Regions from separate parts of the Kitasatospora sp. NPDC051170 genome, predicted to be linked through region 1. Evidence: riboswitches for the same ligand, from Rfam matches in the RefSeq annotation. Region 1 holds a riboswitch; the other holds the start of a gene.
What was found. A riboswitch is a leader RNA that binds a small molecule or an ion and turns the genes downstream of it on or off. The one in region 1 is predicted to bind S-adenosylmethionine.
Positions count from the first base shown of each region.

Region 1 (7,292 bases):
AGGGCCTGGGCGAGCACGGTGGCGGTGGTGGTGCCGTCACCAGCGACGTCGTCCGTCTTCTTGGCGACCTCCTTGACGAGCTCCGCACCGATCTTCTCGTACGGGTCCTCGAGCTCGATCTCCTTGGCGATGGAGACACCGTCGTTGGTGATCGTGGGGGCGCCCCACTTCTTCTCCAGCACGACGTTGCGGCCCTTGGGGCCGAGCGTGACCTTCACCGCGTCGGCGAGCTGGTTCATGCCACGCTCGAGGCCGCGGCGAGCTTCCTCATCAAAGGCGATGATCTTGGCCATCAGAAGTGGTCCTCCGGGACACGGTCGACTGCTCGGACCAAGGGGTGCCCGCGACGGACGGTCCTGGTCGCGCAGGTCCATTCCCCTGCGCTCCCCGGGACCTCACCGACCCGGTCCGCTTATCACTCTCAAGCTCTGAGTGCTAACGCCAATGATTAGCACTCCGGGTGGTCGAGTGCAAGCCCCGGACACGCGAACGGGCCCGTACGACTGTCGTCGTACGGGCCCGCCGAAGAAGCGAGTGGTCACCAGCCGTGGGCCGCGACGAGCTCCTGGAGCCGGAAGGTCAGACCGCCGCGCGAACCATGTCCGCCTGCGGGCCCTTCTGTCCCTGGGAGATCTCGAACTCGACCCGCTGGCCCTCCTCGAGGGTGCGGTAGCCGTCCATCTGGATCGCGCTGTAGTGGACGAAGACGTCCGCACCACCGTCGACCGCGATGAAGCCGTAGCCCTTCTCCGCGTTGAACCACTTGACGGTGCCCTGAGCCATTCCGAACTCCCCTAGTGCTGTGCTGGCCCTTCACGCGCCCGCAGGTCGCGGGCCCGGTTCTGGTAGGCCGGCCCGGGGAACCCCCCCTGGGCGCAGCCGCGGCCGCCGTGGTACGCCGGGCGAGGCGATTACGTCGACCGCGGCTGAATGTATCCGGATCGACGCCCTCTGCAACAGAGCCAATCGCCGGGAATTCCGACGCAGCGTCAAGGGACAATCCCGAGCGAACCTGGAGGAAATCGGCATTTCAGCCCGGACACAGCGGACGAATTACCCCAATCCGCCACCGGAATTCTGACATCTGCCTGACATGTTTCACGGCCCCTGCCCCGGGCCGGTCTCAGCGGCCGGACCCCGTCCGGCGAATCGGAAAAGGAACCTCGTTCCCAACCGAGCCACACTCTACTCCCACTCGACCAGGAAATATTCCCGCCGAAATGCAAGGGCCGTCCACACATGCGGAGAATCGAATTCCGCACGCGTGAACGGCCGTTTCAAGCCCTTGCCGAGCCCTTGCCGGACCCTTGCGGGTCAGCAGCCTCCGGCGACCGCCGGAATGATCGAGACGCTCGCGCCGTCCTTGATCCCGGTCGCCAGTCCCTCGGCGAAACGCACGTCGTCGTCGTTCACGTACACGTTCACGAAACGGCGCAGCTTGCCGGTGTCGTCCAGGATGCGGGCCGCGATGCCCGGGTGGTTCTTCTCCAGGTCGGCGACGACCTCGCCCAGGGTGGCGCCCTCGGCGCTCACCTCGGCGGCGCCGCCGGTGTAGGTGCGCAGGATGGTGGGGATGCGGACGTTCGCGCTCATGGCTCTCCTATCGGGTGGTTCAGGCGGACGCGAGGCCGGCGTCGCGGAAGGACGCCAGGGTGGGGCGGATGACGGCGGTCATCCCGGCGTCGGAGACGGCGTCCAGCGTCTTGAGGCCGTCGCCGGTGTTGATCGCGACGGTCTCCTTGGCCGGGTCCAGCTGCCCGGTCTCGACCAACTTCTTGAGCACGCCGACGGTCACGCCGCCCGCGGTCTCGGCGAAGATCCCCTCCGTACGGGCCAGCAGCCGGATCGCCTCCACGACCTCCGCGTCCGTCACGTCCTCGACGGCGCCGCCGGTGCGGCGGGCGATGTCCAGCACGTACGGGCCGTCCGCCGGGTTGCCGATGGCCAGCGACTTGGCGATGGTGTCCGGCTTGACCGGCCGGATCACGTCACGGCCGTCCTTGAACGCCGTGGACACCGGGGAGCAGCCCTCGGCCTGCGCACCGAAGATCCGGTACGGCCGGTCCTCCACGAGGCCGAGCTTGATCAGCTCCTGCAGCCCCTTGTCGATCTTCGTCAGCTGCGAGCCCGAGGCGACCGGGATGACGATCTGCTCCGGCAGCCGCCAGCCGAGCTGCTCGCAGATCTCGTACGCCAGCGTCTTGGACCCCTCGCCGTAGTACGGCCGCAGGTTGACGTTCACGAAGCCCCAGCCCTCGCCGGCCGGGTCCCCGATGAGCTCCGAGCAGAAGCGGTTCACGTCGTCGTAGTTGCCCTCGATGCCGACGAGCTCGCCGCCGTACACCCCGGCCATCACGACCTTGCCCTGCTCCAGGTCGTGCGGGATGAACACGCAGGACCGGAAGCCCGCCCGGGCCGCCGCCGCGCCCACCGCACCGGCCAGGTTGCCGGTCGAGGAGCAGGACAGCGTGGTGTACCCGAAGGCCCGCGCCGCCTCGATCGCGCAGGCGACCACGCGGTCCTTGAACGAGTGCGTCGGGTTGCCGGAGTCGTCCTTGACGTGCAGCTGCGCGGTGAACCCGAGCTCGCGGCCCAGGTTGTCCGCCTTCACCAGCGGGGTCCACCCCGGGTTCAGGTTCGGCTTGGAGGCGACGTCGGCCGGCACCGGCAGCAGCGGCGCGTAGCGCCAGATGGACGCGGGCCCGGCCTCGATCCGCTTGCGCAGCTCCTCGGCGCCCTCGCTGCCGAACTCGTACGCGATCTCCAGCGGCCCGAAGCACTCCAGGCAGGCGAAGCTGGGGCCGAGCGGGAAGCGGGTTCCGCACTCCCGACAGGACAGGGCGGCGGCGGGGCCGAGGTCCACGGTCGGGGGTACCTCCGGCCGGAGGCTGGGGGTAGGTGCGGCAACGTCGATGGCCATGATGGCGGAGCCTCTCTCCTCATCTTCCCCGCGGCGCGGTCGCGCCACAGGCCGGAATTGGCACCTGTCCCGCCGGGGCCTGTCGAAGACAGCCGAGCGAGAAGGTTGCCGGGACGTCAACGGGCCGTTCCCTCAGTCCCTCTGGATGAGCTTGTGAAATTGTGGTGGTGCTCGGGCGGTTACCCCAGTGTGCCAAGGTCCGACCGCCGTACGAAGACTGTATCCGAAGGCGTCAAACCCGAATCGGGCTGTCCGCCACGCGAGATGACACGTCTCGACCAAGCCCGCCCGACCCCGTCGAGGAGAACCCCGTGCCCGCCGAACCGACCCCCGAGCTCCTCCCGCAGGCGGCGTCCTGGCTACGCCGGCGCTCCTGGGCCGCGGCGGACCGGCCGGCCCAGGACCTCCTGCGCGCCAAGGAGCGCACGGGCCACACCGTCAGCGTCGTCCTGCCCGCCCTCGACGAGGAGGCGACCGTCGGGGACATCGTCCGCACCATCCGCCGCGAACTGATGGAACGCCTCCCCCTCGTCGACGAACTCGTCGTCGTCGACTCCGGCTCCACCGACGCCACCGCCGCCGCGGCCGCCGAGGCCGGCGCCCGCGTCGAACACCGCGACGCCATCCTCCCGCGCCTGCCCGCCGTCCCCGGCAAGGGCGAGGTCCTCTGGCGCTCCCTGCTCGTCACCCACGGCGACCTCGTCTGCTTCATCGACGCCGACCTGCGCGAGTTCGACCCCGCCTTCGTCTCCGGCATCCTCGGCCCGCTGCTCACCGAGCCCGACATCCAGCTGGTCAAGGCCATGTACGACCGCCCCCTGGAGACGGAGTCGGGCGCGATCGTCCCCGCCGGCGGCGGCCGCGTCACCGAACTCGTCGCCCGCCCGCTCCTCAACCTCCACTGGCCAGAACTCGCCGGTTTCGTCCAGCCCCTGGGCGGCGAGTACGCGGCCCGCCGCTCCCTCCTCGAACGCCTGCCCTTCCCCACCGGCTACGGCGTCGAGCTCGGCCTCCTCGTCGACGCCCTCGAAACCGTCGGCCTCGACGCCCTCGCCCAGGTCGACGTCGGCGTCCGCCACCACCGCCACCAGGACGGCCAGGCCCTCGGCCGGATGGCCGCCACCATCTACCGCACCGCCCTCGAACGCCTCGACCGCACCCACCGCCTCAAGGCCGGCGCCGACCTCGTCCGCCCCCTCCTCACCCAGTTCACCCGCTCGCCCGAAACACGGGAGTTCACCGCCCACACCCTCCCCGTCACCGCCCTCGAACGCCCCCCGATGCACACCGTCCCGGAATACGCGACCCGCCACTGAGGGGTTTGCCACCCCCACCCCCCGGCAAGATGCCAACCATGGGCGATCTCACGACCGAACGTTCGAGCGCGACCGGCACCGCCCCCGTCCTGGTGGCCTCCAATCGGGGCCCGGTGTCCTTCGGCACCGCGGACGACGGCACCCTGACCCTCCGCAGAGGCGGCGGCGGCCTGGTCTCCGGCCTCTCCGCCATCGACGACCCCAACGCCGTCTGGGTCTGCGCGGCCCTGAACGACGCCGACCGCCGGGCCGCCCGGGAAGCCCCCCACGGCCGCCTCGACCTCGCCGGCCACGACGTCGGCGGCCAGGCCGTCCGGATGCTCGACCTCGACCCCGAGACCTTCGCCCACGCCTACAACGGCGTCGCCAACTCCACCCTCTGGTTCGTCCACCACCTGCTGTACGCGACCCCCACCGCCCCCGCCTTCGACGCCGGCTTCCGCACCCAGTGGGCCGACTACACCACCTACAACACGGCCTTCGCCGAAGCCCTCGCCGCCGAAGCCGCCCCCGGGGCCGCCGTCCTCGTGCAGGACTACCACCTCTCCCTGACCCCGGCCCTCCTGCGCGCCGCCCGCCCCGACCTGCGCATCGGCCACTTCTCCCACACCCCCTGGGCCCCGCCCGAGTACTACCGGCTGCTCCCCGACGACGTCGCCGCGGCCGTCCTCACCGGCATCCTCGGCGCCGACCGCGCCGGCTTCCTCACCGAACGCTGGGCCCGCGCCTTCGCCGCCTGCTGCGAATCCGTCCTCGGCGCCACCGTCGACCACGAGGCCCTCACCGTCACGCACGACGGCCGCACCACCCGGCTCGGCGTCCACGCCCTCGGCGCCGACGCCGACTTCCTCCGCGAACGCGCCCACCGCCCCGACGTCGACGAACGCCTCGCGGCCCTGCGCGAGGCCGTCGGCGAGCGCCGCACGATCGTCCGCGTCGACCGCACCGAGCTGAGCAAGAACATCGTCCGCGGCCTCCTGGCCTACCGGCACCTGCTCCGCACCCGCCCCGATTGGCAGGACCGGGTGGTCCACCTCGCCTTCGCGTACCCCTCGCGCACCGACCTCGCCGAGTACCGCGACTACACCGCCGCCGTCGAGACCCTGGCCGCCGAGATCAACGCCGAGTTCGCCACCGACACCTGGCAGCCCCTGATCCTCCACGTCAACGACGACTTCCCCCGCAGCCTCGCCGCCTACCGCCTCGCCGACGTCGCCCTCGTGAACCCCATCCGCGACGGCATGAACCTCGTCGCCAAGGAGGTCCCCGTCGTCTCCGACCACGGCTGCGCGCTCGTCCTCTCCCGCGAGGCCGGCGCCCACGCCGAACTCAAGGACGACGCCCTCGTCGTCAACCCCTACGACGTGATCGCCACCGCCGAGGCCCTCCACACGGGCCTCACCATGCCCCCCGAGGAACGCGCCGCCCGCACCAAGCGCCTGGCCGACGCCGCCACCGCCCTCCCCCCGCAGCAGTGGTTCCTCGACCAGCTCAACGCGCTCCGAACGCCCTGATCTCCTCCCCCAGGCCCCCCAGCAGCTCCACCACCCCCTCCGGCCCGGACACCACCACGTCCGCCCGCTCCGCCAGCTCCCGCACCGGCGCGTCCCCCACCGTCCCGGCGCACACCAGCACGCCCTTCAGCCCCTCCCCCCTCAACTTCTCCACCGCCGCGAACGCCGCCACGTCCCCCAGGTCGTCCCCCGCGTACAGCACCGCCCTCGCCCCCCGCTCCCGCAGGAAGCCGGTCAGCGCCGCCCCCTTGTCCACCCCCGGCGGCCGCAGCTCCAGCACCAGCCGCCCCGGCTCCACCACCAGCCCGCACTCCGCCGCCAGCTCCCCCACCGGCTGCCTCAACAGCTCCAGCGTCTCCTCCGGCGCAGCCGTCCGCCTGGTGTGCACCGCCACCGACCGCCCCTTGTCCTCCACCCACGTCCCCTCCGGCGCCCCCGCCCGCGCCAGCACCCCCGGCAGCGCCGCCCTCGCCCGCTCCACCCCCGGATCCACCCGCGGCGCGGTCAGCACCCCGTTCTCCCACCGCTCCGCCCCGTAGTGCCCCAGCACCACCACCCCGGGCACCTCCTCCAGCCCCCCGTACTCCACCGCCAACCCCGCCGGCCGCCCGGTCACCACCACCACGGCCCCCACCACCGGCGCCAGCCCCCGCAACACCCCCACCACTCCGGGATGCGCCCTGGCCGCACTCGGATCGGCCACGATCGGCGCCAACGTCCCGTCGAAGTCCAACGCGATCACCGCCTCCCCCGGCGCCCCCACGATCGCCCGCACCCCGTCCCGCCCGGCCCCGGTCCCGACCCGCTCCTCGATATCCATACCGACCCCCATACCCCCGAATCCCCACCCCTCGAACAGCAACGGGCGCGCGGACCGAAGCCCGCGCGCCCGCGACACGCCACACCCTCAGCGGGCCCCCCGCCTCGCTTCCCGCACCCGCCGCAGCCGGTTGACCAGCACCGGAGCCGTCGCCAAGGCCTCCCCCCGGTCCAGCAACCCGTTCAGCAGCTGGTAGTACCGCGTGGGCGAGAGCCCCAGCTCCTCCCGGATCGCCCGCTCCTTCGCCCCGGCCGTCCGCCACTGCCGCCCCTCGAGCGCCAGCACCGCCCGTTCCCGCTCGCTCAGCTCACCCTGCTCACTCAGCTCACCCGGCTCGCTCAGCTCACCCGGATCACTCGGATCACCCACGGACCACACCTCCTCGGAGAGCCCATTGTCCGGCGAGCCGCCGACAGGCCCTACTTCCGGACCCGGGCCGCCTCCTTCAGCGCGGCGTCCTGGATCCCCCCGAGCACCGTCTTCGGGTCCCCCGTGACGGCCTGCCCGATCCCCGCCTTGATCCGGTTGCTGACCTCACCCCAGGCCGGGTCCCCGAACGGGTAGAAGCTCGCGTTCGTCAGCCCGGCCGCGAACTGCTTCAGGTCCTCGTGCTTCGGGTCCCCCGTCATCTGCGCGAAGGCGTCCTGGGTGACCGGCAGCAGGTTGTACTGCTCGTCGAACCGCAGCTGGTGCTCCTTGCCGTACACGTAGCTGACGAACTT
Region 1 is NZ_JBITFA010000013.1:191,821-199,112, forward strand. Features, by position in the region: gene groL (chaperonin GroEL) at 1-293, opposite strand, end outside; gene ACIBCA_RS26310 (cold-shock protein) at 580-783, opposite strand; gene ACIBCA_RS26315 (ubiquitin-like small modifier protein 1) at 1,315-1,593, opposite strand; gene thrC (threonine synthase) at 1,613-2,920, opposite strand; SAM riboswitch class I at 2,937-3,072, opposite strand; gene ACIBCA_RS26325 (glucosyl-3-phosphoglycerate synthase) at 3,232-4,236, shown strand; gene ACIBCA_RS26330 (trehalose-6-phosphate synthase) at 4,275-5,750, shown strand; gene otsB (trehalose-phosphatase) at 5,728-6,570, opposite strand; gene ACIBCA_RS26340 (DUF3263 domain-containing protein) at 6,658-6,939, opposite strand; gene ACIBCA_RS26345 (extracellular solute-binding protein) at 6,990-7,292, opposite strand, start outside.

Region 2 (7,292 bases), on a different contig from region 1:
AGCCCCTGCTCTTCGCCGGGCTCCTTCGCTGCGTCCACCACGTCCTCGGCTCCGATCCTGGTCCTGCGGGGCGCGACCTCGGCCGCCCTGTCGTCACGCTCCGTGCGTCTTGTTCTGTATTGTCCCGTGCGGCGGACGGGCGTGCCGCACACCGCCCGCCGCACCGGCGGGGCTCAGCCCTGCGCGTCCCCGGCGGCGTCCGCCACGGCGTCCTCGGCACCCGGACGGGCCACCAGTTCGACCTGGTCCACGGCGTTGCACCAGCGGCACCGCACCGACTCGATCGTCTCGCTGTGGACCTGCGTCTCCTCGACCTTGGATTCGCCGGCCAGGTCGAAGTGCAGGAACTCGGTCACCCGCGCGGTGCGGGTCACGTCGAAGCGGGTGAGGTTGCCGCACAGCGTGCAGCGCCAGTGCGTCTCGGGCGTCAGGGCGGGGACGGTCATCGGGGGTCCTCTCGGGTGGTCCCTGGGTGGGCGCAGGCGCTCCCCCCGGAGCCCCGGCGTCGGCGGCGGGAGGCGGGATTGCCCGCCCCAAGCCTATTGCCTGGGGCAACCACCGGGGCCACCGGTTCAGGGGATGGAAAACGTTGCTCCACCTGCCGTACCCGACGGCGTCACCCCCCGCGCCGGGAGGGAGGCTTAGGGGCGTGTCTGACAATTCCCGCCGGGCGGTCGCCGCTCCCCCAGCCTTCGGCCGGGAGGTACCCCCAGGGCACAAGCGCACCTCGCCGGCTTCTCGTCAGTCGCCAATGCTCCGCAGTGGCTCCCTCCTCGGCGCCGCCGATGCACGCACCCCAACGACGCCCGCTGATCCGACGTGAGCCGAAAGACACGCCCCAGTCCCATGGCGCTCACGGCCCCCGACCACACCGGTGCCGCGGCCGGCCGCCCGGCCGTGCCCGTCCCGGCGGTCAGTTACGCCCTGATCGCGCTCAACACCCTGGTGTTCCTGATCGGCCCGGCGGCCGGGCTCAACCCGCTGTACGGCACCGGCCAGGCCCGGGTCTGCGCCGAGCAGCGCTACGAGCAGCGCTGGGGCGCCGTCCCGGCGGAGCTGCTGGCGGGCCGGCCGCTGAGCTCCGCCCAGCTCGCCGAGGCCCCCGACCCCGTGCCCGGCTGCCCGGCCTCGCCGACCCCGGGCAAGCATGCGGCGCTGTCGGTGCTCACCGGGCTCTTCCTCCACGCGGGCTGGCTGCACCTGCTGGGCAACCTGCTCTTCCTGCACGTGTTCGGCCCGACCGTCGAACAGCGCCTCGGCCGCGCCCGGTTCGCCCTCTTCTACCTGGCCGCCGGCAGCCTGGCCACGTACGGCTTCGCGCTCGCCGAGGCGCACTCGCCCGACTCCACCCGCGTCCTGATCGGCGCCTCGGGCGCGATCTCCGCCGTGCTCGGCGCCTACCTGCGCCTGCACCCCCGGGCCCGGGTGACGACGCTCGTGCCGCTGCTGCTGTTCCTGCCGCTGCGGTTCCCGGCCTGGCTGGTGCTCGGCCTCTGGTTCACCCTCCAGTGGTGGTCGGTGCACTCGGCCGGGCCGGGGGTGGCGTACCTGGTCCACGTCATCGGCTTCTCGGCGGGCTTCCTCTACGCCTGCACCGTCGTCGGCCACCCCCCGCGACGCCCCGGCTGACGCCCGATACGCTGGCGGCACCTCACGAAGGAGCCGAACAGTGATCACCGCCATCGTCCTGATCAAGACCAGCGTCGACCGCATCCCGGAGATCGCCGAGGCCATCGCCGCCCTCGAAGGCGTCAGCGAGGTGTACTCCGTGACGGGTGGCTACGACCTGGTGGCGATGGTCCGCGTCCGCCGGCACGACGACCTGGCCGACGTCATCCCCGGCCGGCTCAACAAGGTCCCGGGCGTGGCGCACACCGAGACCCAGATCGCCTTCCGCACCTACTCCCAGCACGACCTGGACGCGGCCTTCGCCCTGGGCCTGGACGAGTAGCGGTAGTAAGAGGTCTCAGCCGCGACGGGTGTCGGCGACGCAACGCCCGCCCTCGTTGCGGTAGTTCCAGGCCGCGCCGTCCGTGACCAGCTCGCGGACGGCGGTCAGGAACCGCTCGACGTGCTCGTCCGGAGTCCCCGCCCCGAAGCTCACCCGGATCGCGTTGAGGCTGCGCTCGCCCGGCAGCGAGGGCTCCGGTGCCCCGCACTCGGAGGGCGCCACGTCCTCGTCCCCGAGGAGGGTGCGCACCAGCGGGTGGGCGCAGAACAGCCCGTCGCGCACCCCGATGCCGTACTCGGCGGACAGCGCGGCCGAGAAGTGCGAGCTGTTCCAGCCCTGGACCACGAAGGACAGCACGCCCACCCGGGCCGAGCCCTCACCGAACAGGTTCAGCACCCGCACCTGCGGGATCTCCGCCAGCCCGTCCGTCAGCCGCTCCACCAGCTGCCGCTCGCGGGCCTCCAGCGCGTCAAAGCCGGCCTCGGTCAGCGCCCGGCAGGCCGAGGCGATGGCGTAGGCGCCGATGACGTTCGGCGAGCCGGCCTCGTGCCGCGCCGGGCCGGTGTGCCACTGGACGGCCACCGAGCCGTCCACCTCCCGGGCCACCGTCCGGGTCGCGCCGCCGCCGGCCAGGTACGGCTCGGCCGCGTCCAGCCAGTCCGCCCGGCCGGCCAGCACGCCGGCGCCGAACGGCGCGTAGATCTTGTGGCCGGAGAAGGCGATCCAGTCCACGTCCAGCTCGCTCACCGACACCCGGTGGTGCGGGGCCAGCTGCGCGGCGTCCAGCACGACCCGGGCGCCGTGCCGGTGCGCGGTCCCGGTCAGCTCGGCGACCGGCCACAGCTCGCCGGTGACGTTGGAGGCGCCGGTGACGCAGAGCAGCTTGGGGCCCTCGGGGGCCTCGGCGAGCGCGGCGTCCAGCGCGGCCACCGCCTCGGCGCGGGAGCGCGGCGCCCGCAGGTAGCTGACGTCCAGTCCGGCGTGCGCCCACGGCAGCAGTGAGGCGTGGTGCTCGGTCTCGAAGGCGAACACCCGGGTGCCGGCGGGCAGGGCCGAGGCCAGCAGGTTGAGGGAGTCGGTGGTGGCGCGGGTGAAGACCACCTGGTCGCCCTCGCGCAGGCCGAGGAACTCGGCGACGGTGCGCCGGCTCTGCTCGAACAGGTCGGTGGACAGCTGCGAGAGGTACCCGGCGCCGCGGTGCACGCTGCCGTAGTACGGCGCGTACGCGGCGACGTCGTCCCACACCCGCTGGAGCGCCGGGGAGCTGGCCGCGTAGTCCAGCGCCGCGTAGCCGACCTTCTCACCGCTGGCGAGCGGGACCTGGACGTCGGCGCCGAGGACGGCGAGGGGGGCGCAGATTTCGGTGGCAATCGACATGAGGATGCACTCCTTCTACGGGTGAGGGACCCCGGGAGTGCTAGTCGTCCGGTGTCCGCGCTTGCCGCACGGACGATGCGCCGTACGACCCGGTCCTCACCCAGGGCACCCCGCCACGGACGGAGGGTTGCCGGACAGCAAGCTGGGGCTTGACGCTGTCACTCATGACCTGGCGAAGACTCTAGGTCGCGTACGTCGAGTGGTCAAACGAAGGTCCACCATCCGGACACACCGGGGGCCCGTGCCGGCGCACCGGCACGGGCCCCCAACTCCCCTCTCAGATCCGGGTGGTGGCCGCCGACCAGCGGCGCAGCTTCTCCTCCGCCGCGCCCGAGTCGATCGCCTCCGCGGCCCGCGCCATGCCCGCCGCCAGCTGTTCGGTGAGCGGCGCCTCGCCCAGGTCGAGCGCCACCAGCGCCGAGGCGGTGTTCAGCAGGACGGCGTCCCGCACCGGCCCGCGCTCCCCGGCGAGCAGCCGGCGCGCGACCTCGGCGTTGAACGACGGGTCCCCGCCGCGCAGTGCCTCGATGCCGACCAGCTCGATGCCCAGGTCCCGGGGGTCGAGGGTCATCTCGGTGACGCCGCCGTCGCGCACGATCCACACCCGCGAGGTGGTGCTGATGGTCAGCTCGTCCAGGCCGTCGTCGCCGCGGAAGACCAGCGCGGTGGAGCCGCGCCGGGCGAGCACCCCGGCGATCAGCCCGGAGAGCCGGGTGTCGAAGCAGCCGATGGCGTGCGCGGTGACCTTCGCCGGGTTGGTCAGCGGGCCGAGGATGTTGAAGGAGGTCGGCACCCCCAGCCCGCTGCGGGCGGGGGCGGCGTGCCGCATCGAGGGGTGGAACCTGGCCGCGAAGGCGAAGGTGAGCCCGACCTCCTCGGCCACCTCGGCCACCCGGCGGGAGGAGAGGTCGAGCCTGACCCCGAGCTTCTCCAGCACGTCCGAGGACCCGCTCGCCGAGGAGGCGGACCGGTTGCCGTGCTTGACCACCTTCGCGCCCGCGGCGGCCGCGACGATCGCGGACATGGTGGAGATGTTGACGGTCTTCGCCCGGTCCCCGCCGGTGCCGACGATGTCCACCGCCGGCCCGGGGATCTCCAGCGGCTCGGCGTGCGCGTACATCGCGTCGACCAGACCGGTGATCTCGTCGACGGTCTCGCCCTTGGCCCGCAGCGCGACCATGAAGCCGGCCACCTGGACCGGGGTGGCCTCGCCGCTCATGATCCGGTCCATCGCCCACGCGGTGGCCGAGCGGTCGAGGTCCTCCCCGTTCAGCAGCGCCGACAGGAGGTCCGGCCAGGTGCGGACCACCTGCGCGGGGTCGCTACCGCCGTTCGCAGGGTTCACGTTCACCATGGCTGACTCCAACTGTCATCGGTTCCCCCTCCGCGGGGGACGTCCGTTCGGTTGAAGTCAGCCTATCGAGCGGCGGGTCGCCCGCGACGGTGTCTTCTCCAGTACTGAGACGGCTCTGGAAACAGGGCTGGCGCCGGGGCGCGCTCAGCGCGCGGCCGGGGTCCTCTTCGCCACCCGGGCCCGCAGCAGCACGGAGGCCGCCTCGGCCAGCGCCACCGGGTCCACCGGGCGGGAGATCGCCGCGTCGGCCCGGCTCCAGGCGGCCAGCCAGGAGTCCTGCGGCCGGCCGATCAGCACCAGCACCGGCGGGCAGCCGTAGATCTCGTCCTTCAGCTGCCGCGCGAGCCCCAGCCCGCCGGCCGGCACGGCCTCGCCGTCCAGCACGCAGAGGTCCACCCCGCCCTTCTCCAGCGCCTTGAGCACCGCGGGGGTGGTCGCGCACTCCAGGTAGGAGATCTCCGGAAGATCCTCGGCGGGCCGGCGGCCGAGTGCCGTCAGCACCTGCTCACGGGTGTTGCGGTCGTCGCTGTAGACCAGGACGGTGAGCGTCTCGGAGGTCGTGTACGCCATGGGACCCTGCTCCCTCAAGATGTGATCCGGACCACGTTCGCCTGATCCGGATGCTACTCCGCTTTACCTCCTCACCGACTCCCCCGCGCACACCTTCCTCCTCAGCCCGCCGCGCCCGCCGCTCGCCCGCCTGGAGGACACCCCGTCACCCGCCCCGGCCCGGTCCACCCGAACGGTGCAACGACCCCTGCGAGGAACCGTCAGAAAAGGGACACCCGCCTGCTCAGCCGCCGTCGGCACCCCCCGCGCACCCCCGGTTCACCCTCAAGCGGGCATACCGCACGCACCGGACACTCCGAGGGACACCCCCCGGCGTGAAGACGGAATAAGGGACCGACATAATGTCCGTCGTGGCGACAGCAACAGCAACAGAAACCGGGCACGCGCATGGATCGGTCAATCGACCGAACATGGTCAGCGTCGGAACGATCGTCTGGCTCAGTTCCGAGCTGATGTTCTTCGCGGCCCTCTTCGCGATGTACTTCACGCTCCGCTCCGTCAAGGGGGCCGAGTTCTGGACCGAGAAGGCCCACGCCCTCAACGTCCCCTTCTCCGCGGGAAACACCACGATCCTGGTGCTCTCCTCGCTGACCTGCCAGCTCGGCGTGTTCGCCGCCGAGCGCGGGGACGTGAAGAAGCTCCGCGCGTGGTTCATCCTGACGTTCTTCATGGGCGCGATCTTCATCGGCGGTCAGATCTTCGAGTACACCGAGCTGGTGAAGAAGGACGGCCTCTCGCTGTCCTCCGACCCGTACGGCACGGTGTTCTACCTGACCACCGGCTTCCACGGTCTTCACGTGACGGGCGGTCTGATCGCGTTCCTGCTGGTCCTGGGACGGACGTACGCAGCCAAGCGCTTCACGCACGAGCAGGCCACCGCGGCGATCGTCGTGTCGTACTACTGGCACTTCGTCGACGTCGTGTGGATCGGCCTGTTCGCGACCATCTACCTGATCAAGTAACCAGCTGATCAGGTCGCTGGCCACCGGCTGCGGCCCCCGCCCTCACCGGCGCAGGGCCGCTTCTGCCGGTGCCGACGCTCCCACCGACCGACCGCGCGCGCAGCCCTAGAGAGGCAGCCTCGTGCCGGCCAGACCGGCCGCCGGGTGCACCCACCAGTCGACCAGATCCTGACACCGGGGTTATTCCGTGAAAAAGCTCTCCGCACGACGGCGCCACCCATTGGCGGCGCTGGTCGTCCTACTCTTCGCCCTGGCGGCAACCGGGGGGCTGTACGCCGCGTTCGCGCCCGCCGACAAGGCGCAGGCCGAGGTCGCCGCGCAGTCGCTCGACATCGAAGAGGGCAAGAAGCTCTTCGCCGTCGGCTGCTCCTCCTGCCACGGTCTGAACGGCCAGGGCAGCAGCGACGGCCCGAGCCTGGTCGGCGTCGGCACCGCCTCCGTCGACTTCCAGGTCGGCACCGGCCGCATGCCCGCCCAGCAGCCCGGCGCCCAGGTGCCGCGCAAGAAGAACATCTACTCGCAGGCCGAGATCGACCAGCTCGCCGCGTTCATCGGCTCGCTCGGCCCCGGCCCGGTCACGCCGAAGCCGGCGCAGTACAACTCGACCAACCCGGAGGACATCTCCAAGGGTGGCGAGCTGTTCCGCACCAACTGCGCCCAGTGCCACAACTTCGCGGGCCAGGGCGGTGCCCTGACCAAGGGCAAGTACGCGCCGTCGCTCGAGGGCGTGGACGCCAAGCACATCTACGAGGCCATGCAGACCGGCCCGCAGAACATGCCGTCGTTCCCGGACACCACCATGCCCGAGGAGCAGAAGAAGCAGATCGTGGCCTTCGTCCGCCACACCACCAGCGAGGAGCCCAACCCCGGTGGTCTCACGCTCGGCAGCCTCGGTCCGGTGACCGAGGGTCTGTTCGGCTGGATCTTCGGGCTCGGCACGCTCATCGCGGTCGCGATCTGGGTCGCCGCCCACACCACCAAGGCCAAGAAGTCATGAGCCACGACATGTCAGAAGAGAACCTGCCGGAGTCCCACGGCTCCGCCGGCGAGGTCGCCGAGCACGGCAACCCGTTCGCCG
Region 2 is NZ_JBITFA010000011.1:250,358-257,649, forward strand. Features, by position in the region: gene ACIBCA_RS23740 (NYN domain-containing protein) at 1-41, opposite strand, end outside; gene ACIBCA_RS23745 (hypothetical protein) at 174-446, opposite strand; gene ACIBCA_RS23750 (rhomboid family intramembrane serine protease) at 847-1,629, shown strand; gene ACIBCA_RS23755 (Lrp/AsnC family transcriptional regulator) at 1,670-1,951, shown strand; gene ACIBCA_RS23760 (aminotransferase class V-fold PLP-dependent enzyme) at 1,967-3,328, opposite strand; SAM riboswitch class IV at 3,381-3,498, opposite strand; gene trpD (anthranilate phosphoribosyltransferase) at 3,606-4,682, opposite strand; gene ACIBCA_RS23770 (hypothetical protein) at 4,827-5,252, opposite strand; gene ACIBCA_RS23775 (heme-copper oxidase subunit III) at 5,594-6,214, shown strand; gene ACIBCA_RS23780 (c-type cytochrome) at 6,402-7,211, shown strand; gene ACIBCA_RS23785 (Rieske 2Fe-2S domain-containing protein) at 7,220-7,292, shown strand, end outside.
Region 2: another riboswitch for S-adenosylmethionine. It lies ahead of ACIBCA_RS23760 (aminotransferase class V-fold PLP-dependent enzyme); the one in region 1 lies ahead of thrC (threonine synthase).